4 regions of the Marinomonas sp. A3A genome follow, and region 1 is predicted to be linked to each of the others. Evidence: predicted binding sites of a transcription regulator. Region 1 holds the regulator's gene; each other region holds the start of a gene.
What was found. The regulator PhoB, encoded in region 1, activates phosphate uptake and scavenging genes when phosphate is short. The targets are predictions, from matches to a motif close to TGTCATANNNNTGTCANA.
Positions count from the first base shown of each region.

Region 2: the regulator PhoB is predicted to act here: its motif matches at 3,979-3,996, upstream of olsF (bifunctional ornithine lipid synthase OlsF).
Region 3: the regulator PhoB is predicted to act here: its motif matches at 5,872-5,889, upstream of CYL31_RS15365 (PhoX family protein).
Region 4: the regulator PhoB is predicted to act here: its motif matches at 3,667-3,684, upstream of CYL31_RS19370 (bifunctional 2',3'-cyclic-nucleotide 2'-phosphodiesterase/3'-nucleotidase).

Region 1 covers NZ_CP025532.1:38,797-46,398, forward strand. The annotation lists gene CYL31_RS00170 (HDOD domain-containing protein) at 1-747, shown strand, start outside; gene CYL31_RS00175 (chorismate--pyruvate lyase family protein) at 754-1,314, shown strand; gene ubiA (4-hydroxybenzoate octaprenyltransferase) at 1,311-2,165, shown strand; gene phoB (phosphate regulon transcriptional regulator PhoB) at 2,250-2,945, shown strand; gene phoR (phosphate regulon sensor histidine kinase PhoR) at 2,942-4,288, shown strand; gene CYL31_RS00195 (response regulator) at 4,341-5,183, opposite strand; gene cysZ (sulfate transporter CysZ) at 5,183-5,962, opposite strand; gene CYL31_RS00205 (peptide ABC transporter substrate-binding protein) at 6,305-7,602, shown strand, end outside.
Region 2 covers NZ_CP025532.1:4,119,091-4,126,692, reverse strand. The annotation lists gene betB (betaine-aldehyde dehydrogenase) at 1-1,053, opposite strand, end outside; gene CYL31_RS19355 (isoamylase early set domain-containing protein) at 1,361-1,666, opposite strand; gene olsF (bifunctional ornithine lipid synthase OlsF) at 2,191-3,921, opposite strand; gene CYL31_RS19345 (CoA-acylating methylmalonate-semialdehyde dehydrogenase) at 4,184-5,686, opposite strand; gene iolE (myo-inosose-2 dehydratase) at 5,769-6,668, opposite strand; gene iolD (3D-(3,5/4)-trihydroxycyclohexane-1,2-dione acylhydrolase (decyclizing)) at 6,711-7,602, opposite strand, start outside.
Region 3 covers NZ_CP025532.1:3,288,749-3,296,350, forward strand. The annotation lists gene CYL31_RS15355 (FMN-binding glutamate synthase family protein) at 1-1,026, opposite strand, end outside; gene CYL31_RS15360 (putative bifunctional diguanylate cyclase/phosphodiesterase) at 1,072-3,492, opposite strand; gene CYL31_RS15365 (PhoX family protein) at 3,810-5,711, opposite strand; gene CYL31_RS15370 (methyl-accepting chemotaxis protein) at 6,001-7,602, shown strand, end outside.
Region 4 covers NZ_CP025532.1:4,127,036-4,134,637, reverse strand. The annotation lists gene CYL31_RS19390 (energy transducer TonB) at 1-587, shown strand, start outside; gene mltA (murein transglycosylase A) at 685-1,872, opposite strand; gene CYL31_RS19380 (DNA-J related domain-containing protein) at 2,016-2,594, opposite strand; gene CYL31_RS19375 (zinc metallopeptidase) at 2,705-3,382, shown strand; gene CYL31_RS19370 (bifunctional 2',3'-cyclic-nucleotide 2'-phosphodiesterase/3'-nucleotidase) at 3,772-5,706, shown strand; gene betA (choline dehydrogenase) at 5,838-7,505, opposite strand; gene betB (betaine-aldehyde dehydrogenase) at 7,541-7,602, opposite strand, start outside.

The DNA.
Region 1 (7,602 bases):
GCGGGTACAGATGAGCTGTGCGAGGTTATTGCGTTAGACCCGAGTCTGGCAGCTCAGGTCATCAGCTGGGCATCATCCGCCTATTACGGCGCACCTGGCTCTATAGAGTCAGTAGAGGATGCAATCATTCGCGTATTAGGCTTCGATATGGTGATGAATTTAGCCCTTGGTCTATCTATGGGGAATGCATTTCAAACACCTGAAGACGGTCCGCGTCACTATGAAGATTTTTGGCTCGACTCCGTATCAAATGCCGTCTTGATGGAAGCCTTAGTAAAAGCCATGCCTATTCCTAACCGTCCAAAGTTAGGCCATGCTTACCTTGCTGGATTGCTGCATAATTTTGGTTATTTGGCGATTAGCACTATTTTACCACCGCATTTTTCGATTCTTTCCCGCTATCAAGAAGCCAATGCCCACTTGTCTTCTGAATTAGTCGAAATGCAAATACTACACTTTACCAAGGAGCAATTAGGCTCTTGGTTGTTACGCTACTGGAGTTTGCCTGACAACATTTGGACTGCCATTCGTTATAGCAAAAAGCCGCATTATTATGGCGAACATGCGACTTTGGCAAGGCTGCTGTATGTCTCCTATCAACTGCGAAATAACGCAGCCATTGAGCCATCCGTATTGTTAGAAATTGGTTTAACCCTAGAGGAAGCCGAAACCTGTAGAGATACGATTTACCAAAAGTCTACCGAGCTCCATAAGATGGTTGATTTAATTAATAAGATGAATACCTAGTTAATTATGACGTTAATGAATTCCTCTGCTGCTCAACAATTTGACTACCGATGGTCGCCCGTAGATCAAATTAATAAGGTAAAAGTACCTAAAAACCTATGGCCTTGGCTCGTCACTCAAGAGTCCTTGACGGCAAAACTTAAAAGCATGGGAACATTGACGGTTGAAGTACTTGAAGATACTTGGAGAACCCCAACAACAAGGGAGCGAAAACGCCTAAAGTTACGACCCCGAGAAGCCGCGCGTATTCGTACAGTGTTGCTAAAAGTCGATGGTGTTGCCGTCATTTATGCTCGCTCAATTATTCCGGCTAGGTCATTGAAAGGCCATTGGCGACAAGTAAAACATTTAAAAGACAAACCATTGGGCGGCTACTTATTTCAACATAAAGGGCTTTCTCGAAGCCGTATTGAAGTCACTCAGCTGCCCAAACGCATGTTTCCAAACCAACCTAATGCGCTGTGGGCAAGGCGCTCTGTGTTCCACCAATTTGGCCCTGGAATATTGGTCAATGAAGCTTTCTTTGATGAGATTAACCAACTAAAAACGCCGTTTGGATTGTTATGAACAAACTTAAAGACTACACAGAACTCACTCGATTCAACCGCCCTATCGGCTCATTCTTACTTATGTGGCCAACATTATGGGCACTATGGCTTGCCGCCGATGGCATGCCTCAATGGCATTTGGTGGTTATCTTTATCTTAGGCGTTTTCAGCATGCGTTCAGCGGGTTGTGTCATTAATGACTACGCGGATAGAAAAGTCGATGGCTTTGTTGATCGCACCAAAAATCGACCTTTGCCTTCTGGCCGCGTATCCGAAAAAGAAGCGCTGATGCTGTTTGGTGCCTTATCGATTTTAAGTTTCATCCTAGTGCTGTTTACCGATCTGAAGACTATTTTACTGTCATTCGCAGGCTTAGGTCTTGCTGCGCTGTATCCCTTTATGAAGCGGTACACACACCTGCCCCAGCTGTTTCTTGGCTTGGCTTTTTCTTGGGCGATCCCTATGGCCTACAGCGCACAAGGTGGGGATTTAATGGATCCTGAGCTATGGATGTTGTTTGTCGCAAATTGCTTTTGGACGATTGCTTATGACACGTATTATGCGATGACAGACCGTCCAGACGATCTTAAAATAGGCATCAAATCCACTGCAATTTTATTTGGCCGATACGATTTATTCGTCATTGTTTGCCTGCAAGGACTAACCTTATCTTTATTGACTTGGATTGGCTTACTAGCAGGACTGCATTGGCCGTACTTTGTGTCATTAGTCGTTTGTGTTGGGCTCTTTTATCAGCAGTTTAAACAAGCCAAAGAGCGTGATCGACAAGCATGCTTTCGCTCATTTTTAGACAATAACCGCGTTGGCTACTGTGTTTTCATCGGTCTAGTTGCAAGCTATTTTATCTAATATATGGCAAAGTTGTGACAATGTAACCGAATTGTCACATTAGATCGTTTTAATGAAACCGTTCCTGAGATGAGGATGAATCCTGTGACCGGTAAAAAAGTATTAATTATTGACGACGAATCTTCCATACGCGAAATGATCGCCATTGCACTTGAAATGGCAGGCTACGAGTATTTGGAAGCAGAAAACATTCAGCAAGCCCATGAAATCATTGTGGACCACCGTCCAGATCTGATTCTTGTAGATTGGATGATGCCCGGCGGTAGTGGCATCGAGCTTACTCGCAGATTGAAAAAAGACACTACGACGGCTGAAATTCCGGTCATCATGCTGACTGCGAAAAGTGAAGAAGACAACAAAATCCAAGGTTTAGAAGTGGGTGCGGATGATTACATCACCAAGCCTTTTTCACCACGCGAGTTAGTTGCACGACTCAAAGCCGTATTACGTCGTGCGACGCCTCAAGGGGTTGATGAACCAATTGAAATCGAAGGCCTGACCCTTGATCCAATTAGCCAAAGAGTTACTATAGGCAGTCGTCCTTTAGACATGGGGCCGACAGAATACCGTCTACTAAAATTCCTTATGACCCATCAAGAGCGTGCCTATTCAAGAGCGCAATTGTTGGATCAAGTATGGGGTGGAAATGTCTACGTTGAAGAACGTACCGTTGATGTTCATATACGTCGTTTACGCAAAGCCATTGGTAGCACTCATGATTTCTTGATACAAACCGTACGAGGAACAGGCTACCGCTTCTCAGCAAAAAGGTCCGTATGAAAACAGTTTGGCGAAACACCATTATTACTTGGCTCGCGGGGCTCGCGGCCTGCATTGTAATAGGCCTAATCATAGGTCAGTTGTTGGGTGTTTTGCTACTGTACGTTTTAGGTTCTTTGTACTGGCAACTTTATCAGCTATACCAATTCCACAATTGGCTGCGTCATTCTGGTCGTGCAGCCCCCCCGGAAGCCAGCGGTATTTGGGGCGAAGTGTTCGATGCTGTTTATCGTCTGCATAAGAAGCAACGTAAATCTAAACGCCGCATGCGCCAAGCCCTAACAAGAATTGAAAGCTCCACAACCGCCTTAAAAGAAGGCGTTATCATGGCAGATAACCAAGGTAACTTGGAATGGTGGAACAACTCGGCTGCCCACTTTCTCGGCTTGATGCGACCTGTCGATCGTGGTCAAATCATCACCAATATTGTTCGTAGTCCAGAATTTTTCCGTTACTTTAGTCAAAAGCGCTTTGGTGAACCTTTGGTCATCAAGTCTCCAGCCAAAGACGGTGTGTATTTAGAAATTCAAACCACACTATACGATAAAAATGATCATCTCATTTTTGTTCGTGATGTCACGCGTTTACACTTGCTAGAGCAGATGCGAAAAGACTTTGTCGCCAACGCTTCCCATGAATTAAAAACACCACTTACCGTTATTAAAGGCTACTTAGAAACTCTCGACATGTTCAAGGACAGTCTGCCTAAAAGCATGCAAAAAGGCATTGTAAATATGTCTGAGCAATCTGAGCGAATGGAACAACTCATCGAAGATCTGCTACTGCTATCTCGTCTAGAAAGCAATGATAAGCGCGAAGAGAACCAGTGGCATAAAGTCTCAGATCTAGTTAAAACCATCACCAATACGACCACGCCTATCTTGACGGACAAGCACACCATTGCTTTACAAGTTCCCGAAGAAGCTCGTCTATACGGTTCTTACAAAGAACTATACAGTGCGTTTTCAAACCTGATTTTTAACGCCATAAAATATTCACCGGATGGTGGTGAGATTGAGATAAAATGGGAATCCAGTGAGTTTAACGGTGTTTTCTCAGTAAAAGATTCAGGACTAGGCATAGAGCCAAGATACATCCCTCGCCTCACAGAACGTTTTTTCCGTGTCGATAAAGGAAGAGGCTCCAAAACAGGCGGTACAGGACTTGGCTTAGCTATCGTAAAGCATGTGTTATTGCATCACGACGCCAAACTGCAAATACGCAGTCAACCAGGTTTCGGCAGTACCTTCTCTTGCCACTTCCCCGCGAATCGAACCAGAAACGATACGATTCCGGCGCTACCTATTCCTACAGACGATAACCAAGATTCACCAAGTCATTAAATCCCTTCCCTTATCTTCAAGGGGAGGGTTAGGGAGGGGTTGGTAACGAGATTTATAAACTATCAAACAACTGGCTAATAAACGCCTCTTTCTCGCTATCCTGATCGATCAAACTCAAAATAACCGTCAAAAAGGTCGAGTCGTGTTTTTTCTCTGTGGTAGCAACGGATTGGACATAATAATTCAAACGATTCATCGCGCCCTTATGTTCTAAATCCAATACCGCCTGCCCCAAGACTTGTGGCACAACGTCGTCGCTCTTAATAAACATCGTTGCTTCAGTCTTGCTGAACTGAACGATCATGCAGCGAAACTGTTTGTTTTCAAAACGTACCATGGTCGGGATTTTGACATCCTTTACTGATACCGCTGGCACATCGGGGTTGGTGAACTTGGTAGCCTTCACAGGAGTGCTTTTGCCTGCGCCCATTAATACATCTAACGATGCAGAGCTTACGCCACCAGGAGAGACAGATTCACGAGATTTCTGTGACATCAGCTTCTTATCAAGGCCATGCTTTTTTGCTGCGGATATTACTTTATTGGCTAACTGCTCGCTAGAAAACGGCTTACCAAGGTAGTCAGTAACACCCGATTGCACAGCTTCCACCACATGGCTTTTATCGCCACGGCTGGTAATCATCACAAATGGCACGTCTTCTTTTTTATATTTAGGCTGTTCTCGACACCACTTAAGCAGCTCAACACCCGTCATTTCAGGCATTTCCCAATCGCACAGCACCATATCAAACTGTACTTTTGTCAGCATTTGTTGTGCTTTACGACCATTTACTGCCTCTTCAATTTCAACCGCCGGAAATTGCTTACGCAGTGAGCGTCGAATCAAGTCACGTGTAAAAGAAGCATCATCTACTACCAAAATTTTTAACGACATCACAAAGTTCCATTAGTGCGATCTAACAAGGCAGAAAAATCCCCATGCTGTGATCTAAAAACCGAAATCCACAATAATGTGGCTGCCACAACAGCAATCGGCATAACGAATAGGTTAAAGAAAGGAATCGTCAAACCTACCATTACTATGCCGCCAAATGTCCAACATAACAAAGGTTTGGAGCGTAATGCCATTCTCATATCATGAAATTTAACTTTATTATTATCAAAAGCATAATCCATATATTGAAGAGATAACATCCAAGCTGAAAATAATAATAACAATACTGGTGCAATAACATTAACCAGAGGAATAAAAGACAATAACAATAGCAAAATAAAACGAGGTAAAAAATACAATATTTTTTGACATTCTCGCTGCAAGCTACGGCCGATAATCGCCATAATAACGCCTGTTGTTAGGGTTTCATCAAAAACCTTCCCTGTTTCCTTTTCTTCTACTTTTTCCGCTAAAAATGCCATAAAAGGTGCGGCTAAAATATTCACACCTACCGAAAAACTATAGAACAAAAGCACGCTAATAATAGCGGCAAATATCAAATAAAACAGCCAATTCAAAAAGGATACCCATTCAGGTAAATACCCCATTGCTGAATCCATTAAGGTCTGAAAATAGCTAAAGGCGACCATATACAATAAGCCCACCAAAACAAAGTTCGCCAACAAAGGCGCCAATATAAACAGCCTTAAATCTTTCGAAAAAACCAAAGGAAACGCTTTTAAAAAAGCCCCGGCGGCTTTAAATGGGTGAGTGATCACGATGCTGCATTACTCCTAAAGTTAGACCCTTCGATCAAATTTATCTAAGAGCTACAGAATATCATGACGACTTTCTCGGCTCCACATAGCCTTTCAAATTGAAGACTCATAAACGTAATGAACAACAGCTTCAAGCCTTGTAGACACTAAACATGCAATTTTCACTGCTCTTTTATAAAGCTTACATTTATTAGACGCATGACCTGATACGCAATTTCGATTGTGACCTTTAGCGAATTGGTGAACTATGAAACCGTAAGACGAATACGAACCAGTGCAGGTATCGCGTCTGAATATAAAAAGCACATTCACAAAAGTTAACTCACAAGGGACACTATAAAGATGAAAATGACATTACTCGCCAGTGCCATCATGGCAACTTCTTTCTTCGCTCTGCAAGCTCAGGCGGCAGACGTACCAGCTGGCGTAGAACTAGCGGCTAAACAAGAACTTATCCGTGGCGGCGGCTCAGAGCCTGCAACTATGGACCCACAGAAAATGGAAGGCACACCCGCTTCCATTCGTTCTAAAGATCTCTTCGAAGGTTTGTATAACCAAGATGGTGATGGCAACCAAGTTCCAGGTGTCGCCAAAAGCTACGATGTAAACGACGACAACACACAATACACCTTCCACCTTCGTAAAGATGCGAAATGGTCTAATGGCGATCCTGTCACCGCAGAAGATTTTGTTTTCGCTTTCACACGTGCTGTCGATCCTGCACTCGCTTCGCCATACGCATGGTTCATGGAAATCCCATCTATTGTTAACGCAACTAAAATCATTGCGGGTGAAGCAAAGCCTTCAACACTGGGTGTAAAAGCCCTAGATGCTTATACATTCCAAGTCACGCTTGAACGTCCAGTACCTTACTTTGTAAAAATGACCTCTCATCAAACTATGTTCCCAGTGCCTAAAAAAGTGGTCGAAAAATGGGGCGATGATTGGACTAAACCAGAACACATGGTGTCTAACGGCGCATATAAAATGGACGAATGGGTTGTTAACGAAAAAATGGTTTTCACCCGCAATAAAAACTATTGGAATGATGCAAAAACAATCATCAATAAGGTTACCTATTTGCCTATTGAATCCCCTAATGCTGAGCTAAAACGCTTCCAAGCAGGTCAAATGGATCTTAGCTATGAAATCCCCAATGACCACTTCAAACAGCTTATGCGAGACATTCCTGATGAAGTTGTCGTAACACCAAAACTAGGTACCTATTACTACGATTTCAATAAAACCAAAGCGCCATATAACGATGTTCGAGTTCGTAAGGCCTTGTCTTACGCTATCGACCGCAACGTGATTACTCAGTTTGTGACGGGCACAGGTGAACTACCTGCGTATTCTTTCACACCAGAAGTAGTAAACGACTTTTCACCGGCAACACCTGAATACGCAACTTGGTCACAAAAAGAACGTGACGATAAAGCCAGAGCCCTATTAGAAGAGGCCGGTTATGGGAAAAGCAATCCACTGTCTTTCAGCTTGCTTTACAACACCAACGAAAACCATAAGAAAATAGCCATTGCGATCGCTTCAATGTGGAAAAAAACCTTGGGCGTTAACGTTACTCTAGAAAACCAAGAGTGGAAAACCTACCTAGAAACGAAAAAGCATCAACAATTTGATGT
Region 2 (7,602 bases), 340 kb from region 1:
ATAACCGCCGCATAACAAGGTCGCACCAGCGTCTTTCGCCGCTTGAATGTAGCCCAAGACTTTTTTCATGTGGTCTTTGGAAATCAACGCGCCGACTTGCGTGTTCATATCCATTGGATCGCCAATAATCATGGCTTCAGTACGTTCTTTTAGTTCTTTAGTGAAAGCGTCCAGCATGTCAGCGTGAACGAATACACGAGTACCGTTGGTGCAAACTTCGCCTTGTGTGTAGAAGTTGGCTAGCATCGCCGCAGAAACTGCTTGATCGACAGGCATGTCTGGGAAGATGATCATTGGCGATTTACCACCAAGTTCCATGGTTACCTGCTTCAAAGATTGCGCAGAAGCGGCCATGACTTTTTTGCCTGTTCCCACTTCACCAGTGAAAGAGACTTTGTCGATGTCTGGGTGGTTGGTGATCATTTGACCTGTACGACCGTCCCCTTGAATGACGTTGAAAACACCATCAGGCAAGCCTGCTTGGGTGTATATTTCAGCCAGTTTAAGCGCAGTAAGTGGTGTTTCTTCTGATGGTTTGAAGATCATCGCGTTACCCGCAGCCAGCGCAGGACCAGATTTCCACATAGCGATTTGAATAGGGTAGTTCCATGCGCCGATGCCAGCGCAAATACCAAGTGGCTCGCGACGAGTGTAGAAGAAGTTGCCATTGCCAAGGTCTTGGTAATCGCCTTGGATTTTATCGGTTAGGCCTGCGTAATATTCGATCACGTCAGCGCCCGTTTGAATGTCTACGCAAATGGCTTCTTGAAGTGGCTTGCCTGTGTCCAATACTTCGAGACGTGCAAGTTCTTCATTGTTTTCACGCAATAGCTCAGCGGCTTTTTTAAGGATGCGTCCGCGTTCAACAGGGCTCATTGCGGCCCACACTTTTTGACCTTGTTTTGCAGACTTAATAGCAGCATCTAGTTCAGCTTGTCCTGCGTGTTCTACTGTTGCAATCACTTCGCCTGTCGCAGGGTTGATTGTCTCAAAGTGTTCACCGCTGGTGGATGCATGGTAGCGGCCATGAATGTATTGCTGCTGATGTGCCATGATGTGCCTCTTTATGTCTGTTCAATGCTCTGTTTGGAGGGCATTGAGATATTTGAGTTTTTATTAAACGCGCGTTTAATAAAAACAATTGTACATATTTTGACTATAAATTGCAGCTTGAATCCATGAATTAGTGGTTTTGGGGCAAAAAGATGACGTTATGGTACGAAGAGTATTACTGATTGAATGTGGGAATATTGGGCATAAGACATCCCTCAAAGCAAGGCAGAGAGAGGCAAAACGTCTCGGCTTAAAGTCTAAAATCGAGACGCATTGTTTGTGGCAGTATAGAAACTAAGAAGTGCTACTACAGGCTGATGACGCCGTTGGTGTCGTAGCTGATAGGGCTTGGAACATAGGCGTCAGCCATGTCATCGTTTAGCCATTCTGTGCCGTCCAGAACATAACGAAATTGGTACGAGGTTTCGATATCCAAGTTAAGAGTCGACACAAAAATACCAGACTTCTGTTTTTTCATTGGGTTGGCTGTGCTGTCCCAATTATTAAAGTCACCAACGACAGCGACGCTTTTGGCATCACCAATCGCTTCAGCAGGTAAGGCGAATTTCACTTTGCATTCAGGTTTGGTTTTTAAATAGGTTTTCTCAATCATTTCCAGCTCCATGGTCTAACGATAGACAAATTTGTAAGGCTACTGCAAAAGCCCGAGGGTAGATGAAACGTGTTTTTTAAACGATTTTTTGAATAAGCTCTTTTATTCGTAAAGCAAAGCTTACGCCATATTTTATAACTGATTAATTCTTAAACAAAAATCTTGATTGCTTGCTTTGGGTTTTATCTGCCCCGATCCATTTTAGTGTCTAACATGATGTTAGATGCGCTATTTCAGGGCTTACAAAACTGTATGCGTTTTAAACAGTAAATTCACATTTTAGACAGTTTTCATGTCCTATACTCAAATAACACCAACAAAAATAACGAGGTGTTTTTATGGAAATTCAAACAGTCGTTCTTATCCTATTAAGTGTAATGCTGATCATTAAGATTGTTTATCTTGTTTTCTTCAAACGATCTGGGCAACAAGAAGACGACCATTCACATGGACATCACGCTCATGGTCATCATGCCCATAGTCGCCACTATCGTGGACATCACCATGATTCGCGATAGTTAGAGTTAGGGTTGATTGCCAGCGTTGTGACCTCGGTAACGTTTGTTTTTCGCTTCTTTGACTGTATTTAGGTCTACTAGGACTAAACCGTCCACGCAGTAGCCAAAGTCGGCATCGACACCAAAGTCTAAGAAGCGAACTCCGCCCGTCTCGCACAACTCACTATATTGTTTGAACAGTGTCGGTACGCTGGCGCCAAAGTGGCTGAGCTGTTCTTTGAGTATTCTAAAGTCTTCTTCATAGTCATCGCCGCTGAACATGCCTGAAATGATGTCAGAGTGCTCTGCGTTTACTTGATAAGGCGTGAATGAACGCGCCAAGTGCTCCTTGTCTGCATAATAGAGTTTGTAGAAGGAGACGATGAAATCTTTTGCCACTTGTGGGTAGCTGTTGCTTAGACTTACAGGACCAAACATGTAGCGGATTTCAGGGTGTCTGTCTAAATATGCGCCAATACCGTACCACAAATAATCTAAGCTGCGTTTGCCCCAATATTTTGGTTGAATAAAGCTGCGTCCAAGTTCAATGCCTTGTTCGAAGTAGGGCTCCATATCGCAAGAGTATTGGAACAATTCGGCGCTGTAGATACGATTTGGCGTGTCTGATTTCATATATTTAGCGACTTCGCCAATTCGATAAGCGCCAACGATTTCGAGCTCTTCTTCATCCCATAAAATCAAATGACGATAATATTGGTCGAACTTGTCTAAATCAGAGCGCTCGCCTGTGCCTTCACCGACTTTACGGAAGGCGATTTCGCGCAAACGACCAATTTCTTTCATCGTTATCGACATCGGATCGTAATCAACCAAGTAAATTTGTTTGTTGTCTTTGGTGCTGCCAAGATGCTCGGCTATTTTGAGCTCTTGTTTGATCATCTGTCTATTTTGCGGATGCTCAACGGTTTTTTCGGTTTTTAACAGTGGCTTTTTGCCTTTGGCTATACGGTACAAATGGCGTTTTACTAGTTTGTTTTTCTCTTTATCACTTAAAGGTAATTTTGCCAGTTCTTGAATCGGAATGGCTTGGCCAACTTGCATGGGGATTTTACGATTTCGTTGGCGGAACATCTCGTTAGCTAGCTGTATTGTGGAAAGCGGACGATACAAAATAGAGCTGGTGTAAAACAGCATAGAATTTCGGCCGCCAATGTGAACCGGTAACAAGGGGCTGTTGGTTTTTTGCGCTAGCTTAAGATAGTTCTGATTCCAGTGCTGATCTTTTACGCCGCTTGGCGACATTCGAGACACTTCGCCGGCAGGGAAAATAATCACCGCTTCTTCATTATGTAAGCAGCTCATAATGGCTTTCAGCTGTTGGCGTCCGGTTTTTCCACCAAGGTTATCGACAGGCAGCACCAGCTGCTTTAAACCGTCAAAGCCCATTAATAAATCATTGGCGACAATTTTCACATCTGGGCGGATTTCACCGATTAATCGAAGTAAAGCGAGACCATCTAAGGCGCCAAGAGGGTGATTGGCGATGATCATCACCCGTCCACTAGCTGGGATATTTCGACGATCAACTTGGCTCACTTGATAGCTAAAGTTGAAGTGATCCAGTACTCGATCAATAAATTCGAAGCCGACACAGCCGTTGTTTTTTTCCAGGAATTGGTTTACTTCACTTTCGTGGAATAAGCGCTTTAGCACGCTTAACGTTGGGCGAGTGATAAATGGGCTTTTATCGAAAAACTGAGGGGATTTACTGGCAATCATTTGCTCGACTTGTATCACAGTGACGCTCCGCTCTAATAAGTTTTAGATATCTTATTAATGAGAGTAGAGCGTTAATATGACAGAAGCGTGACGTTTGTATGGCGGATATATGACCTGAAATATTAATGAATACGAGATAAAAAAAAGCCCACCAAAAAGTGGGCTAAAAAGTCGCTTACTAGAGAGTTAGACAATAAACAATCTGCGACTGAGCTAGGGTGATCCCGTTACATAGAATAGTATTGGGAAAAACTTTGCTTGGTACTATGTCTATAAATGCTTACTTCATCGTTGGCATTGAGAATTCTGCACCAGCGCGAAGGCCTGTTGGCCAGCGTGCTGTGATGGTTTTCATGCGAGTGTAGAAGCGCACGCCATCTGGACCGTGCATGTGCAATGGGCCAAACAAGGAGCGTTTCCAGCCACCAAAACTATGGAATGCCATTGGCACAGGAATTGGCACATTCACGCCAACCATGCCCACTTGAACGTCTTCACAGAATTGACGAGCGGTATCGCCATCACGAGTGAAGATCGACGTGCCATTGCCATATTCGTGGGCATTGATCATATCCAATGCTTCTTGGTAACTGCTAGCACGAACAACACATAAAACAGGGCCAAAAATTTCTTCGTTATAGATGCGCATGCCTTGTTTCACATTGTCGAACAAGGTCGGTCCGACGAAGTAACCATTTTCATTGCCTGGATAGACAAAATCGCGACCATCACGAACCAAAGTTGCGCCTTCTTCCACCCCGATACCTATGTAGTCTTTGATTTTTGCGCAATGCTCTTTGGAGATAACTGGGCCCATGTGAGCCTCTTCTGGCAAGCCGACACCTGGGCCGACGCGCATTCCGTCGATTTCGATACTTAAGCTGTCGATCAAATTATCGGCAACGTCATCGCCTACACAGACAGCAACAGAAATCGCCATACAACGTTCCCCCGCTGAGCCGTATGCTGCTCCCATTAGGGAACCAACGACTTGGCTTGGATCTGCATCTGGCATGACGATCATATGGTTTTTGGCACCGCCAAGCGCTTGCACGCGTTTACCGTGAGCAGAGGCCGTTGCATAAATGTATTCAGCAATAGGTGTGGAACCGACAAAACTAACCGCTTGTACTCGTTCATCCGTTAGTAAAACGTCTACCGCTTCTTTGTCACCATTAACGATATTGAAAACGCCGTCAGGAAGACCCGCTTCAGTAAGTAACTCTGCCAAACGTAGAGGAACAGAAGGGTCTTTTTCTGATGGTTTCATCACAAAAGTGTTACCGCTGGCAATGGCAACAGGGAACATCCACATTGGAACCATGGCTGGGAAGTTGAACGGTGAAATGCCCGCACAAACGCCAAGAGGCTGCATCAAAGACATGCTGTCTACACCGCGACCAACGTTTAGGCTATGTTCGCCTTTTTGTAGGTGTGGAATGCCACAAGCAAATTCTACTACTTCGATACCACGGGTTAACTCACCTTTGGCATCGGAAAATACTTTACCGTGCTCGCTGGTGATCATCTCTGCGATTTCGTCTGCGTGTTGTTCTAACAATGCTTTAAATTTAAACATGACACGAGCACGATTAAGTGGTGTGACCTTGCTCCATGTTTTGAACGCTTCTTGTGCTGATTCAATCGCAGTGCGAGTTTCGTCGGCACTAGAAAGTGCAACACTAAGACTTTGTGCGCCAGTTGCTGGATTGTAGACTGGACCTGTACGGCCGCTTTGGCTGGCAATTTGCTGACCGTTAATGTAGTTACCTAATGTTTTCATGAGAATACCTAACGTTTGCATGTGTTTTTGTTGAGGCTAACACTATTCATCTAGCGTTAGCCTCATGAATAAAAGAGGGCGATTATTTTACGATTTCTAACCCAGATTCAGCGCATAGCGCTTTTAGGTTGTTTGCTCCAAGCGTTGCGTAAGTTAATGGGTGCGCAACGGCTGGATCTTGTTCTGCTTCTACCACTAACCAACCTGAATAGTTGCTGGCTTTAAGTTGTTTGAACAAGCTGCTGTAATCGATAAAGCCATCGCCAGGTACAGTAAATACGCCATTTAACATCGCATTCAAGAAGCTTATATCGCGGTTTTTAGCGTCTTTTAAGATCTCAGGGCGGAGATCTTTGCAATGCACGTGAATGATACGATCCGCGTGTTTTGCTTGAACTTCTAATGGATTACCGCCTGCAAAAGTCATGTGGCCCGTATCTAAAAGTAAGCCAACAGAAGGGCCGGTGTATTTCATCAACAAGTCAACTTCGTGTTGGCTTTCAATGACGGTTCCCATGTGATGGTGGTAAGCAATTTGAACGCCTTCAGATAGGCAGTAGTCTGCGACTTGAGTCAGCTTCTTACTCATTTCAGCGATCTTTTCTTCGCTGATAATAGGGCGGTGCGACAATGGGGTTTCTATTTGTCCATGGATACAGCCTGTTACTTCGCAGTACACCATGGCTTTCGCACCAAGGGATTTTAATAAGTGAAGATGAGGTTTAATGGCTTCGATCTCTTCTTCTACACTGCGAGTTAATAATTCGCCGCTGAACCAGCCTGAAACCAAGTCCAAACCATGCGCTTTTAAGATAGGGCCAAGCACTTCTGGCGTGCGAGGGAATTTTTGGCCTAATTCGAAGCCGCTAAAGCCTGCTTGTTTGCCTTCTGTCAAACAGGTTTCAAGGGAGGTTTCTGCTCCCAGTGTTGGTAGATCGTCGTTTGTCCATGTTAATGGGTTAATGCCGATTCTGACGCTCATATTATTATTCTCCGATCAGTAAATGCTAAATGATGTTGAGTGTTACAAATTTTTAAATTGGCGTTCTTTATGAGCGTCGTAGTTTTTTCTTGCTTGGCGGACTTGCTCGCGCTCAGACACTTCTGGTATAGCCACATCCCACCAATGACCGCCACCTTCTGTGACAATGGTCGGATCGGTATCGAGCGTAATTAGGTAGCTAATCGGCGATGCTTTTGCACGCTCTAGAGCTGCTTCTAGCTCGGAAATAGTACTCACTTTTTCTGAGTTCGCACCGAGTGCTTTGGCATGAGCTGCAAAGTCTGTTTTTGGTGCACCTTCTGGTGTAGTTAGGCAGTCGTCCAACATATTGTTAAAACCAGGGCCACCACAAAACTGTTGTAGGCGATGGATACAGCCAAAACCGCGGTTATCCAATACAACGGCGATGATTTTTTTCCCTAACATCACCGAAGTAGCTATTTCGGAGTTCAGCATTAAGTAAGAACCATCGCCTACCATAACGAAAACTTCGGACTCTGGACTCGCCATTTTTGCGCCTAAACCGCCAGCTAATTCATAACCCATGCAGGAATAACCGTATTCCATGTGATAGCCGCGGTTATAACGAGTACGCCACAGTTTTTGTAGTTCACCAGGCAAACCTCCTGCTGCACAAACCACCATGTCTTTTTCGCCAGCGGCACGGTTTACAGCTCCAACAACTTCGGCATCGCTTGGTAAACTCGTTCCTCGATCAGTTGTCACTTTGTCGACAACCTGTTGCCAATTAACGCGTTCTGCTTCGGCTTTTTTGATCCAAGATGGTTCTATTTTCCAACCTTGCAGAGCTTTACTTAATAGAGGAAGCGTTGATTTGGCGTCACCTACTAATGCTTGGCTCTTATGTTTGATCGCATCAAAGGAAGCCACGTTTAGGCTCACTATTTTTGCA
Region 3 (7,602 bases), 1.2 Mb from region 1:
AGCTGCGCCTGTTCCACCATCCGAACTATCAATGGTAATAAAATCAGGGCAGTAATCGATTCCCTTTTTATGGATTAACTCGCATAGGGTTTCGAAAAACTTCAAATCCCCAACCACCATTTTAAAACCAACGGGTTTAGAGGTAACTTGGCGAACATGATGAACCATATTTAATAAATCATCGATGGATTTTATATCGGTATGACCATTTGGACTGATTGAGTCCTCACCCACTGGAATACCGCGAGTATGTGCGATTTCTTCGGTTACTTTTGCTCCTGGCAACATGCCGCCTTTACCAGGCTTGGCACCTTGACTCATTTTAATTTCAAACATGCGTACATTTTGGTGTTCGGCCAAACTCGCCAATTTACTATCGTCTAAGTGGCCTTCTAAGTTACGCACACCGTATTTTGCGGTACCGATTTGAAACACCAAGTCACAACCACCTTCAAGATGATAAGGCGATAAGCCGCCCTCTCCGGTATTCATCCAAACACCCGCTTTACGAGCCCCTTTTGACAAGGCTTGAACTGCAGGTTTAGATAAAGCACCAAAACTCATACCAGAAATATTCACAACAGATCGTGTGCGATATGGTTTTTTCGCAGTGTATTCACCAATACACACTTCTCTAGGCTGGGCAGCGTCTTCATCTAACGTAGGAAAAGCGCAGTTTAAAAAGAAAATGTCGCCAGGTGTTTCCAAAGAACGAGTCGAACCAAAGGCAATCGTGGTATCAACTTTTTTAGCTGCTCGATACGCCCAAGAACGTTCGGCACGATCAAATGGACGCTCTTCACGGTCCATTGCAAAAAAATACTGACGAAAAAACTCACCCAGATGTTCAAAGAGGTAGCGAAAGCGCCCAACAACAGGATAGTTTCGTCTGATTGTATGAGTGGTTTGATGTGTATCAACCCAGTACATCACGAAAACGGAAATAGCAGCGACAAAAAGCAAGAAAACAAACAGCAACGCGCCCCAATGAATGGTCAATGTTGCCAATGAAGACAAGAAATCCATACAGAACCCTTAACATAGAAGGTAAATTTAACTAGCAATACTACGCTATAAAGAAGGCTTCAGCGTGGCTGAATCATGAACAAATGCAGTAATAAATTCATTTGGTGGCAAAGGATGCCCAAAATAATAACCTTGGTAATAAAAACAATCTATCTCTCGCAACCGATCATAATGAGGTAATGTTTCTACACCTTCAGCGAGAACGCTGATATTAAGAGCCTTTGCCATGGCAATAACCGCGTGAACAATCGCCTCATCACTTTTATCTGTCAATAAATCACGTACAAAAGACTGGTCGATTTTCAATCTATCAATAGGTAAAGATTTTAAATATTTAAGAGAGGAATAACCGGTTCCAAAATCATCAATAGAAAGGTGAACACCTAATGCTTTTATGGCGTTCATTTTATCCAAACAGGATGAAAGATCGTTGAGTAGCATATTCTCCGTAATCTCAAGGTCAACACAGCTTGCAGGGACATCATGTTTTCCTAACTGTTCTTTCAACATGGGCAAAAAACCCGCTTGCTGAAACTGAATAGGGCTGACATTAATGGACATGCGCCAAGACAGTTGCCACTTTCCCTCTTTCAGCCAAGTCGCAACTTGTGACAAGGCTTCATTTAAAACCCAATGACCGATTTCAACAATAAGTCCAATTTCTTCTGCCACCGGAATAAATTCAGCAGGTGAAATAAAACCTTTTTTCTCATCTTTCCAACGAATCAAGGCCTCAGCACCAATCAATTCATTTTTATCGTTGGTTTGCGGCTGATAATACAACTCAAACAATTTAAATTCCATAGCATGATGAAGTGCCTTTTCCATTTCAAGACGAGCATCTGAAATTGCCTGCATCTCTGGTTTATACAAAGCAAAGGTATTACGCCCAGATTCCTTTGCTCGATACAAAGCGGTATCGGCCTGCTTTAAAATGGCTTCTGCTGAGCCTTCATTACCATCAAAAATTGTAGCACCTAGACTCGCAGTAATATGAACTTCGTGATGACCTGCTTTTTTAACTTGCTGGCAAGCATACACAATACTGTCAACAAACCCGTTAATCGCCTTTTCAACCAGTTCTTTATCGCTTCCTACATGAGTCAATAAAAAAGCGAATTCATCACCACCCATTCTCGCAAAAACCATATTGTCTTCAATCAGGGGAGAAAGCTGTGATGCAACACAACAAAGTAACTGATCCCCTACATTGTGTCCTAGTGAATCATTAATGGTTTTGAATCGGTCAAGGTCCATAAAAACTACGGCAGAGTAGCCCACAATCGACTTTTGCTGCTTGCGCTTAAAGACTTCATTAAGCTTATCAGCCAAATATTGGCGATTAGGTAGATTGGTTACTGAGTCGTAATAGGCTAAATGATGTATATGCGCTTCAGTTTCTTTACGCTCAGAAACATCTCGAATCAACAGTAACACTTCCGTTCTATCTAATACTTTGTATTTTGCCAAGCGTATCTCAACTGGTAACTCAATACCTCGTATTCGATAGACAGTCTCGACGGTAGAGGGCGAGTTTACTTCGAGCGAATCCAATACACTGGAAAATTCAGACCACGATGATGGCGCATGCAGCATATCAAGTGATTTGGATTGAAGGTCGTCACTTTTCATCTTCAACATATATTGTGCAGCGCTATTAACTAAGATTATTTTATTGCTTTCATCTAGCAACAAAATACCATCCGCAGCGTTTTCTATCATGGCCTTAGTGTGACTATCACTACGCTCTAAATCACTCAGAGCTGTATTTAGCTTATTCCATAATTGCGCAAAAGTAGAATGCAAATTCCCTAATTCATCAGACTTATGATGCCGAGAGAACGACTTAGGCAACGGCAATTCTTTTTTATTACCAACAGTAGATAAAGTCTCTGTTAGACGCATTAAAGGGTGGGTTACTAGAAAATAAAAAACTAAGGATATCAAGGATGCTAGCAACACATCCTTGAACAAATTGTAGATCAGACTGGAAAGGTGCTCTTTGAAGATTTTATCCAGAAGATAACGCTTTTCGGGCAATATAGACAAACGCCCTGCTTGAAAAACGGGCATTTCCAAACGCAGTTCGCGATTATAACTCTGAAGATCAGATAAGAAATAATTAGCTAGTGACTCCGATACAGAAAAATCATGTTTAGTGGATGTTGCTTCCACGAACAGCTCACCTGATTCATCACGAACTTCTACATGAGCAATAGATGGGTTAAAGAGTAAACTATCGATTTGCTGCTGGGCAAAAATAGTATCTAAGCGAAAAACAGCTTCAGATAATGGTTTTTCCACCACTGCAAGCAATTCTTCGAAGTCTTGATTTATTTCCGTTTTCTGAGATCGAACGCCATCAACGAATTGAATACCACTGCTAACCAAACTTAAAACAACCGCGAGCACCAATGTTAAAATTGCTTGTTTAGTAAATAATGATTTAGAGAACACGACGCCCATTCTTACTCACTTAAACCCATATAGCTCACAACCACATTGCTTTCACAGCATCCATACTAATAAACGTCGCAAAAGAAGCTAAATATAAAAAATTAACCGCTAGGTCAAAAAGAACTCATTATTTGCATTTATTATGCACATTCTCAAGACTGACATTTTCTTCCTTGTTAAACAAGAAAGTATAAAAAAAAATTATACATTTTATGATTTAAGTCATGATATCTAGGGAAGGTGCAGAAGATAAAGAGCACCTCAGCTTCAGGCAAGAAAAAAGCCAGCATGAAAACATACTGGCTTCTAGGTGCTACAAAATTTGCTTAACCTATAACGGCACCGTCTTCACGAGAAATTGCGATCACACTTGAACGCGGTACAGACTGACCACCATCTGGCCAATGAGAATTCCCTTCTTCTCCTGGGTGCTGAACACCAATAAACATGGTCGTACGCTCTGCATTCCAGGCTGATCCTGTTATTTCAGATTCTTTAGGTCCGACTAAGAAGCGACGAATTTCACCGGTTTCAGGATCGGCAACCAACATCTGGTTATTACCTTGCCCTTGGAAACCTTTTTCATTCGAATAATTGCCATCTGTTTGAATCCATAACAGGCCTTTAGAGTCGAACTTCAAACCATCTGGCGAGTTAAACATATTGTCTTGGTTAATATTTTTAGAACCCGCATTCGCATCGTCATACACAGCTGGGTTACCTGCCAGCACAAACAAGTCCCATTTGAACTCATTATGAGTATGGTCCGAGTCCATTGGCATCCAGCGTACGATCTGACCAAAGTTGTTTTTCACGCGAGGATTTGGGCCACCTGCTGGTGTTGCATCACCACCCGCATTTGGTTTAACTCCACGGTTTTTATTGTTAGTCAATGAACAATACACTTCCGCTTTGTGAGGATGAGCTGCGACCCATTCAGGTCGATCCATCGTAGTAGCACCCACTTTAGACGCCGCAATACGAGTATGAATCGAAATTTCTGCATCTGTCATTCCTGTAGTTTTAGGTGTCAATGCGACCCATTCACCACGATTGTTGTCATGGAATTTGGCAACATAAAGAGTTCCCTCTTCCAGCAAGTCACGATTATTGCCACCTGCCAAATATTTATGCTTAGAAATGAAGCGGTATAAGAATTCGCCACGCTCATCATCACCAAGATAAACCACAACATGGCCATTCGCCGCGATAGTCAATTCCGCGTTTTCGTGTTTAAAACGACCAAGTGCCGTACGCTTTTTGGGACGTGAAGTTGGATCTAGTGGATCGATCTCAACAATATAACCAAAGCGGTTTGGCTCGTTTGGTTCTTTAACTAGGTTGAAACGGTCATCCGCCATAGCCCAGTTGTAGCGACCTTCGGTGCTCATACCGTAGCGTTTGAATGCTTCAGGCATTTTGTAATCTTTGTCATTTGCCGTGAAGTAGCCATTAAAGTTCTCTTCACACGTCAAATACGTACCCCATGGTGTTTGTCCATTACCACAGTTATTCCATGTGCCTTTTGCTACTAACCCCTTAGGATCTTCTGACGTTTGCATCCATTTATGACCACGTGCGGGGCCTGTAATATCCATGGCAGTATCAGCAGTAATGCGGCGGTTATAAGGAGAGTCCTGGACGATGCCCCATTTACCACCACGTTGCGCCACCTCAATAATGGATACGCCATGGGCTGCTTTGTTCTTACGGACATCATCAGCTGTTGCAGGCATGCCATCAGCGCGATTAGCGTGTAGCGTTTTCTCATTGGTGTATTCATTGTTGATGGCCATAATCTGTTTGCCATCTTTAGAAAAGAAAGCCATGCCGTCATTATGATCGCCAAATGCTAACTCTTGAGAAGCGCCTGTGCCACCTGTCGCCGCATCAAAAGCAGGAGCATTGCTGAACAATGGGTCCCCCCAAGAAGCGACCACTTCCCATTTGTAGCCTTCAGGTACAGTCACGGTATCCAACGAGTTGGCTTTTACCATGCTGAATGCAAGACGAGACTCTGCCGTTCCAGCAGCTAGCGCTTTACCCGCAGCCAATGTCGTCGAGCCCATAACAAAAGCACCAGCTCCAACGGCCACACCGCCACCTAAAAAGCCGCGGCGAGAGACCATTTTAGTAGCGACTTCTTCGAACTCTACCACTTCAGGTGCTGGTCGTACCAGCTCATCTAATTCATCAAACCCTAGTTTTCTGTTGTTCTTGATATTCATAACACTGCCCTATTATTTATAAAAAATTTGTCGCCTAGGCACTCGAACTTCGGGGGCTTACCCTTTATAAATCGATCCTGGCTACTGGTTTTAGTGTCTATTTTTCAAATACGCTGCTTCCCCCTGCAAAAGGAAACTATCAATGAATTTACGGATAAAACATTACATAGAAATGACAGTAGAACGACATTGTGTTTAGATTAAAAAACATGTGTCAGGAAGACTCATATAAAAGACAAAAAAACGAGCAGCATCATAATAAAAAATATATCTATTAAAGGATGAATTTATGGTTAAGACCTTACGCAACATTCCAATTCGCTTACGCCTAACAGGTTTAGTAGTCTTTTTTTCATTAGGGCTCATCTCTGTTGTTTATTTATCGCTAACCGTCAACAAGCAATCCTTGCTAGATGAAAAATACGCACAAACAAAAAACGTTGTTGAAACCGCTACAGGTGTATTCAATTACTTTTACAAACTTGAACAATCTGGAGAGCTAAGCCAAGCTGATGCCCAGCGCTATGCAATGAACATGGTTAAAGATACCCGCTATGCAAAGTCTGAATATTTCTGGATTAATGACTACAACGCAGCCATGGTTATGCACTCGGTAAACCCTTCTCTAGATGGCAAAGACCTATCCAACTTAGAAGACCCCAATGGCAAAAAGCTCTTCTCAGAGTTTGTCAAAGTGGTTAAAGCACAAGAAGCTGGTTTTGTGGATTACCTTTGGCCAAAACCTGGAAATAACACACCTGTAGAGAAAATATCTTATGTCCAAGGCTTTAAACCGTGGGGATGGATCATTGGCTCAGGTATTTACTTAGATGATGTGGACACACAATATAATAAAGAGGTCACTAAACTAGGTTCAATTAGTGCAGTCATTATACTAATCGCCCTCTTCATTTCCTTTTTGATAGTACGATCTATTCTTGTACCTATTGGGCAAATACAATCCGCCTTGCATAACATTGCAGATGGTGAAGGTGACTTAAGAGCCCGCCTACCTGAATCCGGTAAAGATCAATTGACCCAAATTGCCATTTACTACAATACGTTTGTAGAGCGCCTTTCACTCACTCTTAGTAAAGCTGTTCTGCTTAACCAAGAAGTCGAAAATAAGAGTCAGGAGCTAAAATCTGTTGCTGGAAAAACACAAGCCATTACACAACAGCGTGAAGGCATGTTTTTGCAAATGGCAGAAACCATAAAAGAAGTGGATGATTTTAAAAATGAGGTTATCGACAGCACTCAATCAACTCTTGCGTCAGCTCAAATCACGGTAGAAAAAACTCAAACAGGACAAAATGCGATTAATCAAACCGTCGAATCTCTTGAAAAACTTTCTTATGAACTAGAAGCAGGTCTAAGTACTGTTGTTCAATTAGCAGAACAATCGCAAACTATTGGGTCGGTACTCGATGTCATCAGCGCCATCGCAGAACAAACCAACCTATTGGCTCTTAATGCCGCCATTGAAGCCGCTCGCGCTGGTGAACAAGGTCGAGGTTTTGCTGTAGTAGCAGACGAAGTGAGAGGGCTAGCAAGCCGAACTCAGGCCTCCACGGATGAAATTCAAAACATGATTAGCAAACTTCAAAGCGGCGCAAAAGAAGCCGAAGCTCGTATCACTGCAAGCCATCAGCAATCACAAAAAACCACTGAAGAAATAACGCTCACCACACAATACCTGCAAGCTATCGCTACATCAGTAGATGGTATAAATAGCGCAAGCAACACCGTTATCCAAAGCGTTAATATGCAAAGCGACGCTGTTCAAAGACTTAACCATCTCAATGAGAAAGTATCGGAACTATCTACTCAGGCAGGCAAATTGGTTCAACAAAATAATCTAACCAGTGAATCACTTGCTAAAACAGCGAAA
Region 4 (7,602 bases), 330 kb from region 1:
AACCAGTCGTTGAGCCAGAACCTGTTGTTGAGCCAGAAATCATCAAAGAGCCAGAGCCTGTTGAAATCAAGCAAGCATCACCAATCGAAGTTAAAAAGCCTGAGCCTAAGCCAAAACCAGAGCCAAAACCAGAGCCAAAACCGAAATCGAAACCTGAGCCAAAGCCAGAGCCGAAAAAAGCGGCGCCAGTGGTAAAAGCCGCTCCTAAACAAGTTGCACCGCCATCAATGGCGAATCAAAAAGCAACAACAGGAAGCTCAAACGCGGCAACGAGTGGCGGTAATCCTGGCGCTAAGGCAAACTATTTTACACAGTTAACATCGATATTTGCTCAGAATAAACGTTATCCAAGAGCATCCCGTCGCCGCAATGAAGAGGGCGTTGTTTCCTTGTCTTTTGTTGCTCACGCGGATGGTTCTGTATCAGACGTAAAGATCACCGAGAGTTCAGGTCATAAACGTTTGGATAATGCGGTATTGGATATGATAAAGCGTTCTACGCCTTTGCCTAAATTTTCAAAGGAAATGGCGGAAACTGAGTTACGGATCAACTTACCCGTGTCCTTTAAGCTAAGTGACCTTATGTGATGATCAAACTAATATAAAATCAAGAGCTGGATAACAAAGAAACGCCGCGCTTTGAATATCAAAGCGCGGCGTTTTCGTTTCATTGTTGGAAATAAGGTTAGCGTGCGATCAGCTTTTCAGGTGTTGGATTTTTTGGAAGCAATAACCAAACCTTGCCAAAATGTTTTAACTGACCAGCATGAATGTGCGCTTCCTCGCCTACGCCTTGGTACCAATCGATATGCCCTGGTCCTTTAATTGCGCCACCTTTGTCTTGGGCGAGCAAGAGACGAAACTCATGACCGATTAAATTACCATAAACGTCTAGTTTAGGAACTTGAGCCAACAGAATAGAGCCAAGAGGAATGACTTTTGGATCCACTGCAGCAGAATACAAAGGTGTTAATGGCACGTTAGCTGCGCCAACAGGATTTTGAGGGCCTTCGCTAAAAAACAAATAACTTGGGTTGGTAGATAGAATTTCACGATTACGATCTGGGTGATCACTTAGCCATTGGCGAATGCTTTGAGCCGAAATATTGGCTCGGTCAATCTCGCCTTTTTCAATAAGCACTTTTCCTAAGCTTCGATAAGGATGTCCGTTAACGCCGCCCCAAGATAAGAGTTTGCGTTCGCCATTTTCATACTCGACTACGCCGGAACCTTGTACGTGCAAGAAAAAATTGTCGACTAAACTGGATGTATAGGCGATTTCCAATCCTTGTCCGGCCAGTGCATTTTCAAAATCTATCTGTTCACGAGACGGGTATTTTCCGTCGGCATTTCGTTGTGCTGGTTTACGGTAAAGCGGATAGCGGTAAACTTCATCTGGTAAGTGTCGGACTGGCAAAATAGGCACATAGTAGCCAGTTATTTGTACGTTGCCTCTTTGATCTTGCCCTGCTAATTGGTGAGCAATTAATTGCGGTTGCTGTGCGGGATTGTGTAGCCATTTACCAATTTCTTGTGCAACGATTTTCAAATCCGCCACACTGGTTTGTGTATTTTCAAGTACGAAATCTTTATCGCCAATACGGTTCAAGTACTTTAGTTGTTGCTGTAAGCCACTTTCGAAACTGGCATCTGGCATTGGCAAGCCAGGTGGAAGACTTTCCTTTAAATATAAGGTGTCACGCTTTAGTGCCGCGGTGTCTCGACCATTGTTTTCAAAGTCATTGGAGTTGTCGATTTCGTTTACACTGCAACTACTAAGTAGAGTAAAAGAAATGAGACAAAGTGGGCGGATTAGGAAGCGGCGATGTGTTTTAGAGGGTAAAAGGTGTCGTAAAAAAGAAGAAAAAATCATAAGCCCTATTTCTATAAAATGAATCGGTAAAGTAACTATATGCAGCATTTTGACCGCACAAGAAGAGCGAGGTTCATCTTGGATTTTTATAGAAATGAAAGCAATGACTGAAGGGGAGTTTTACACTTTCCCAGCGTTAGTGTTTAGAACATCAGGTATTCGTAGGCTTGCCTGAGTCCAATGAAAATGTCTTGGTCGCCGCCTCTGTCTGGATGATGTTTTTGGGCCAGCTTGCGGTACTGTTGTTTTATTGTTGCTTTGGTTGGGTTATTGCTGTCGATTTGTAGGGTTTTGAGTGCAGAGTCTCGGTTACCAGGTAAACTAATGCCTTTGTAGAAGCTATTGAGAAGGCGAGAAACTTCATCTTCATCGGTTTTTTCGTACTCCTCCCAGTCTAAATAGTAAGCAGCTAACTTTGCGTCTACGCTGTCGTTTAAACTGGTACTGGCAGACAATTGGATCTCTGATGCGCTAAGTAGATGGATTCGAAGTGCACTGATGTTTAACATCAGGTTTTCTTCTTGCCAAAGGCTGCTTTGTAATTGATACAAAGCATTCATGATAAGAAAATGCTGGCGAAATAGCTGCAAGTTGGCATCGTCGGCAAGCTTGCTAAATTCTGGTAGCTGATCTTTTAACGCTTTTAGTATGTCAAACTCACTCATACCATTTGGATGGTTTTTTAGGATCGCGAGAATCGGACCAACTAAAGGATTTTTCATATCTAGCTCGTATACTTTAGGCATTTATTACAGTGTATGTGATGAACCTAAAAAGGGTCAAAGTTGAGCCAGATATTTTTTGTTAATTTGGATAGTAGAAAGACAACGTTATGTTATGGATTATTGGTATTGTCATTGCTCTTTTATTATTTGTTGGGCCAAGCGCTTGGGTAAAATTTACCTTAAAACGCTACGCCACGGATCGTGACGATTTAGCGGGCACAGGTGGCGAACTCGCGACCCACTTAGTGAAACGGTTTGAGCTGAATGACGTAAAAGTAGAAGCAGCAAAAGAAGGCCAAGACCATTTCGACTTTGGCCAACATGCGGTTCGCCTTAGCCCGAGTGTACTTAATGGTCGCTCATTAACTGCTGTCGCCGTGGCTGCTCATGAAGTAGGGCACGCCATTGCTCATGAAAAGAAACAAAAGATCTCTCATTTAAGTTCTCGCTATTTACCCTTGGCGCATTTTGCCCGTCGTATTACCGCTGGGCTGTTACTCGGCTGGCCGCTGATTTCGGTGCTGCTGCATTTGCCTTACGCCGTAGCGCTTCATGCGCTGGTGGTTGGCATGTCAGGTTTATTAGCCGTGCTGGTACAAGTCGCGATACTGCCGGAAGAATGGGACGCCAGCTTCAACAAAGCACTACCCATATTGAGAGAAGGCAACTACATCCCACAGGAAGATCTACCCAAAGTGAAACGCATCTTAACCGCCTGCGCCATGACCTACGTCGCTGCTGCGTTAATCAAAGTACTCTTCGTGTGGCGATGGTTTAAACGCTAACTCCCTTCTTTACTCCGCCTCGTAGGTCGGATGAGGGAGGCACGACCGTAATCCGACGTGTTGATGTAAGTCGCGTCTTCAGGCCGACAGATCACGTCCTCACAAGACTCGAACCAAACGGCGTTTATCTTCACTCTCTAACTTAAGGAAAGTACGCCTACCTCATCAAAACGCCGTTTGGTTCTCATTGTATGGATGCATTAAACCTTGTAGGTCGGATGAGAGAGGCACGAGCGTAATCCGACGTATTTGACCTTCTTATACACACAAAATCGATAAACAACTGTCATAAAAAAGGCATGAACTTCGCATAAAATCGTCTTAATATGAAAACTGACTTTTTGGTTAGTATTTTGATACGCAGATGATTGTATGAATGGAGTTTTTGCATGACGTTTTTTGTTCCTAAGGGCGCGACGCTTTTCGCCTCTTCTTTGTTGTTTGCTGCGATGGCGCAGGCTTCTACTATTGACTTGCGGGTCATGGAAACCACGGATATTCACATGAATTTGGTGGATTACGATTACTACGGCGATAAGCAAAGTGATGCGGTTGGTTTGTCTCGTGTTGCGACCTTGATAAAAGCGGCGCGTGCGGAAGTGACGAACTCTGTGTTGGTGGATAACGGTGACTTATTACAGGGCACGCCGTTGGGCGATTATGTTGCCAAAGGTCGAGTGCTGCGCTTTGGTGAGACGCATCCTGCGTTTAAAGCGATGAATTTGTTGGATTACGATGTGGGTAATATCGGTAACCACGAATTTAACTATGGCTTAGACTTTTTAATGAAGAGTTTAAGTGGCGCTAATTTCCCTTACGTTAACTCGAATGTCTATGTGGACGATGGCGATAACGATGCGTCTAACGATCAGCCTTACTTCCAACCTTATATCATCAAAGACAAAACCTTCGTCGATTCTGACGGCAAAAAACAAACGGTCAAAATCGGTTACATTGGTTTTGTACCACCGCAAATTATGACCTGGGATAAAGACAATTTAACCCATAAAGTTATTGCCAAAGACATTATCGAAACCGCTAATAAATACGTGCCTGAAATGAAAGCCAAAGGCGCGGATGTGATTATTGCGATTCCACACAGTGGCATGATGAACTCGCCTTACATGAAAGGCGAAGAAAACGCGTCTTATCATCTTGCAAAAGTAGACGGCATTGATGCGATTTTATTTGGTCACTCTCATCGCATTTTTCCTGGCGACAAAGCATTAGACGCTTTTGAAGGTGTGGATGGCGAAAAAGGCACGGTGTTTGGTAAGCCTGCCACTATGCCTGGGTTCTGGGGATCTCACCTTGGGGTGATTGATTTAAAACTAGAGCCAGCGGGTAATGGTTGGAAAGTTGCCGATGGCAAGGCCGAAGTGCGTGCCATCTCTCGCCGTGAAGGCCGAACTACTGTAGCTTTGGTTGAAGCCGATGCGAGCATTAATGACGCTGTGAAAACCGAACACGAAGGTACTTTGGCTTATATGCGTCGCAAAGTGGGTGAATCCACTGCAGACATTAATAGCTTCTTTGCACTCGTGCAGGATGATCCATCCATTCAGATCGTGAACAATGCGCAGATTTGGTATGTGGAAAACATTGTTCGTGGTACGTCTTATGAAGGCTTGCCTATTTTATCTGCGGCAGCGCCGTTTAAGGCTGGTGGTCGCGGTGGTCCAGACTATTACACGGATGTGCCAAAAGGCGATATCGCCCTGAAAAACGTCAGTGATTTGTACATCTACCCGAACGATTTAAAAGTGGTGAAGTTGACTGGTGCGCAAGTGGTGGAATGGTTAGAAGCGGCTGCTGGGCAGTTTAATCAGATCGACCCTAATGTAACTGAGCCTCAACAGTTGGTGAATGCGTCTTTCCCAACCTATAACTTCGATGTGATTGATGGTATTTCTTACAAGATCGATGTCACCCAGCCTGCTCGCTACAACGGAGATGGGGAAGTGGTGAATAAAGACGCGCATCGTATTACCAAGGCGATGTTTAACGGCGAACCATTAAGAATGAAAGATGAGTTCTTGGTAGCAACCAATAACTATCGCGCTGGCGGCGGCGGTCATTTCCCTAACCTGAATGGTGAAACCATCGTGATTGATGCCCCAGACAAAAACCGTGATGTGGTAGCAAATTACTTACTGAGCCAGACAACCATAAATCCAGCGGCTGACGGCAATTGGTCGTTTACCGAGTTTGGCAAAGCAAAAGTCTTGTTTACAAGCTCGCCAAAAGCAAAAGAAGCCGCGGCTAAAAACATGATGTATCAGTCTTTAGATGAAAATGGTTTTGCTGTGTTTCAGATCAAATAGCTCAGATGAAATAGCTCAGATGAAATAGCTGAGTTGCAATAACGGCTATTGAAATAGAACGAAGCGCCTAAACAAAAAAAACGCCTGCTAGGATTTAGCAGGCGTTTTTTTGTGAGCTTTTTTGCCTTTTATTAACGCTGTTTGGTTTCAAACTCTGGGTGAATCCAAACGGGCGCGTTTAGGCTTGGCAAGGCGTCTTTGCCCAAAATCATGTCGGCGGCTTTTTCTGCCACCATGATAGTCGGCGCATTCAAGTTACCGTTGGTGATAGTCGGGAAAATAGACGAATCCACCACTCGTAGGTTTTCGAGACCTCGCACTTGGCACTGCTCGTTTAACACGGCCATTGGGTCGTTGTCGTCGCCCATCTTACAAGTACAAGATGGATGATAAGCACTTTCCACGTTTTCTTTTACCCATTGGTCGATTTCTTCATCGCTCTGGATATTCATGCCTGGCTGAATTTCATCGCCACGATAATCGTCTAGTGCGGATTGTTGCAACACTTCACGAGTTAGGCGGATGGTGTCGCGCCAGTCCTGCTTGTCTTGTTCGGTAGAAATGTAGTTAAACAAGATGCGCGGCTTCGCCGCTGGATTAGCAGATTCAATCCATAACTTACCACGGCTTTCTGGCTTGTTTGGGCCAACGTGTACTTGGAATCCATGACCTTCAACTGCTGCTTGACCATCGTAACGCATGGCGGCTGGCAAGAAGTGATATTGAATGTTTGGCCATTTAAGACCCGCACGAGAGCGAATAAAACCACAGGATTCAAAGTGGTTGGTTGCGCCAAGGCCCGTTTTAAATAACATCCAGCGGGTACCGATCAAGCCTTTGCTGATCAAGCCAAGTTTGCTGTTTAACGTCACAGGCTTCTTGCAGTAGTACTGGAAGTAGACTTCCAAATGATCTTGCAGGTTTTCACCCACGCCTGGTAATTCGTGAAGCACAGGAACGCCAGCTTTTTCTAGTACGTCTTTTGGACCTACGCCAGACAGTTGCAATAATTGAGGTGAGCCAACTGAGCCTGCTGAAAGAATGACCTCTTTGCTGGCCGTTGCTTGTTGGGTTTGACCGTTTTTGCTGAATTCAATGCCTGTGGCGGTTTTGCCATTGAACAATACTTTATGGCTTAGCACGCCCGTTTTTAGCGTCAAGTTAGGGCGTTGCATAGCACGACGTAAATAGGCGTTAGACGTAGAAGCACGCACGCCATTTTTTACCGTCATGTGCATTGGGCCAAAACCTTCCTGACGAAACGCGTTGTAGTCGTCAGTTTTGCCGTAACCGGCTTCTTCGCCTGCATCGATAAAGGCTTGGTAAAGCGGGTTGTAGGTCATGTCGTTGCCGTTGTTGGTCGACAATGGGCCGTCGCCGCCACGGTATAAGTCCGCGCCGCCTTTCCATGTTTCGGCTTTTTTAAAGTAAGGCAGGCAAGTTTGGTAGTTCCAACCTTTGGCGCCGTTTTCTTCCCACTGGTCGAAATCACACGCATGACCACGCACATAAACCATGCCGTTAATAGACGATGAACCGCCTAGTACTTTGCCGCGTGGACAATGCATTTCACGGCCATCAAGACCTGGTTCTTTGTCTGTGTGGAATTGCCACGCGTATTTTGTCGTGTTCATTGGGTAAGACAAGGCGGTTGGCATTTGGATAAAGACGCTCTTGTCTGAGCCGCCCATTTCCAATAGCAACACCTTGTGTTCGCCACTTTCTGTCAGTCGATCGGCTAGCACACAGCCTGCGGAGCCAGCACCGACGATAATGTAATCGTACGTTTCGTTTGCCATGACTGTTCTCATCTATTAAGAGTTAAGCGCTTCGCTTAGTAAGGGCTTTGAATGTCGTTTAGGTCAACAAAGACACTCTTGGTTTGTGTGTAGTGGT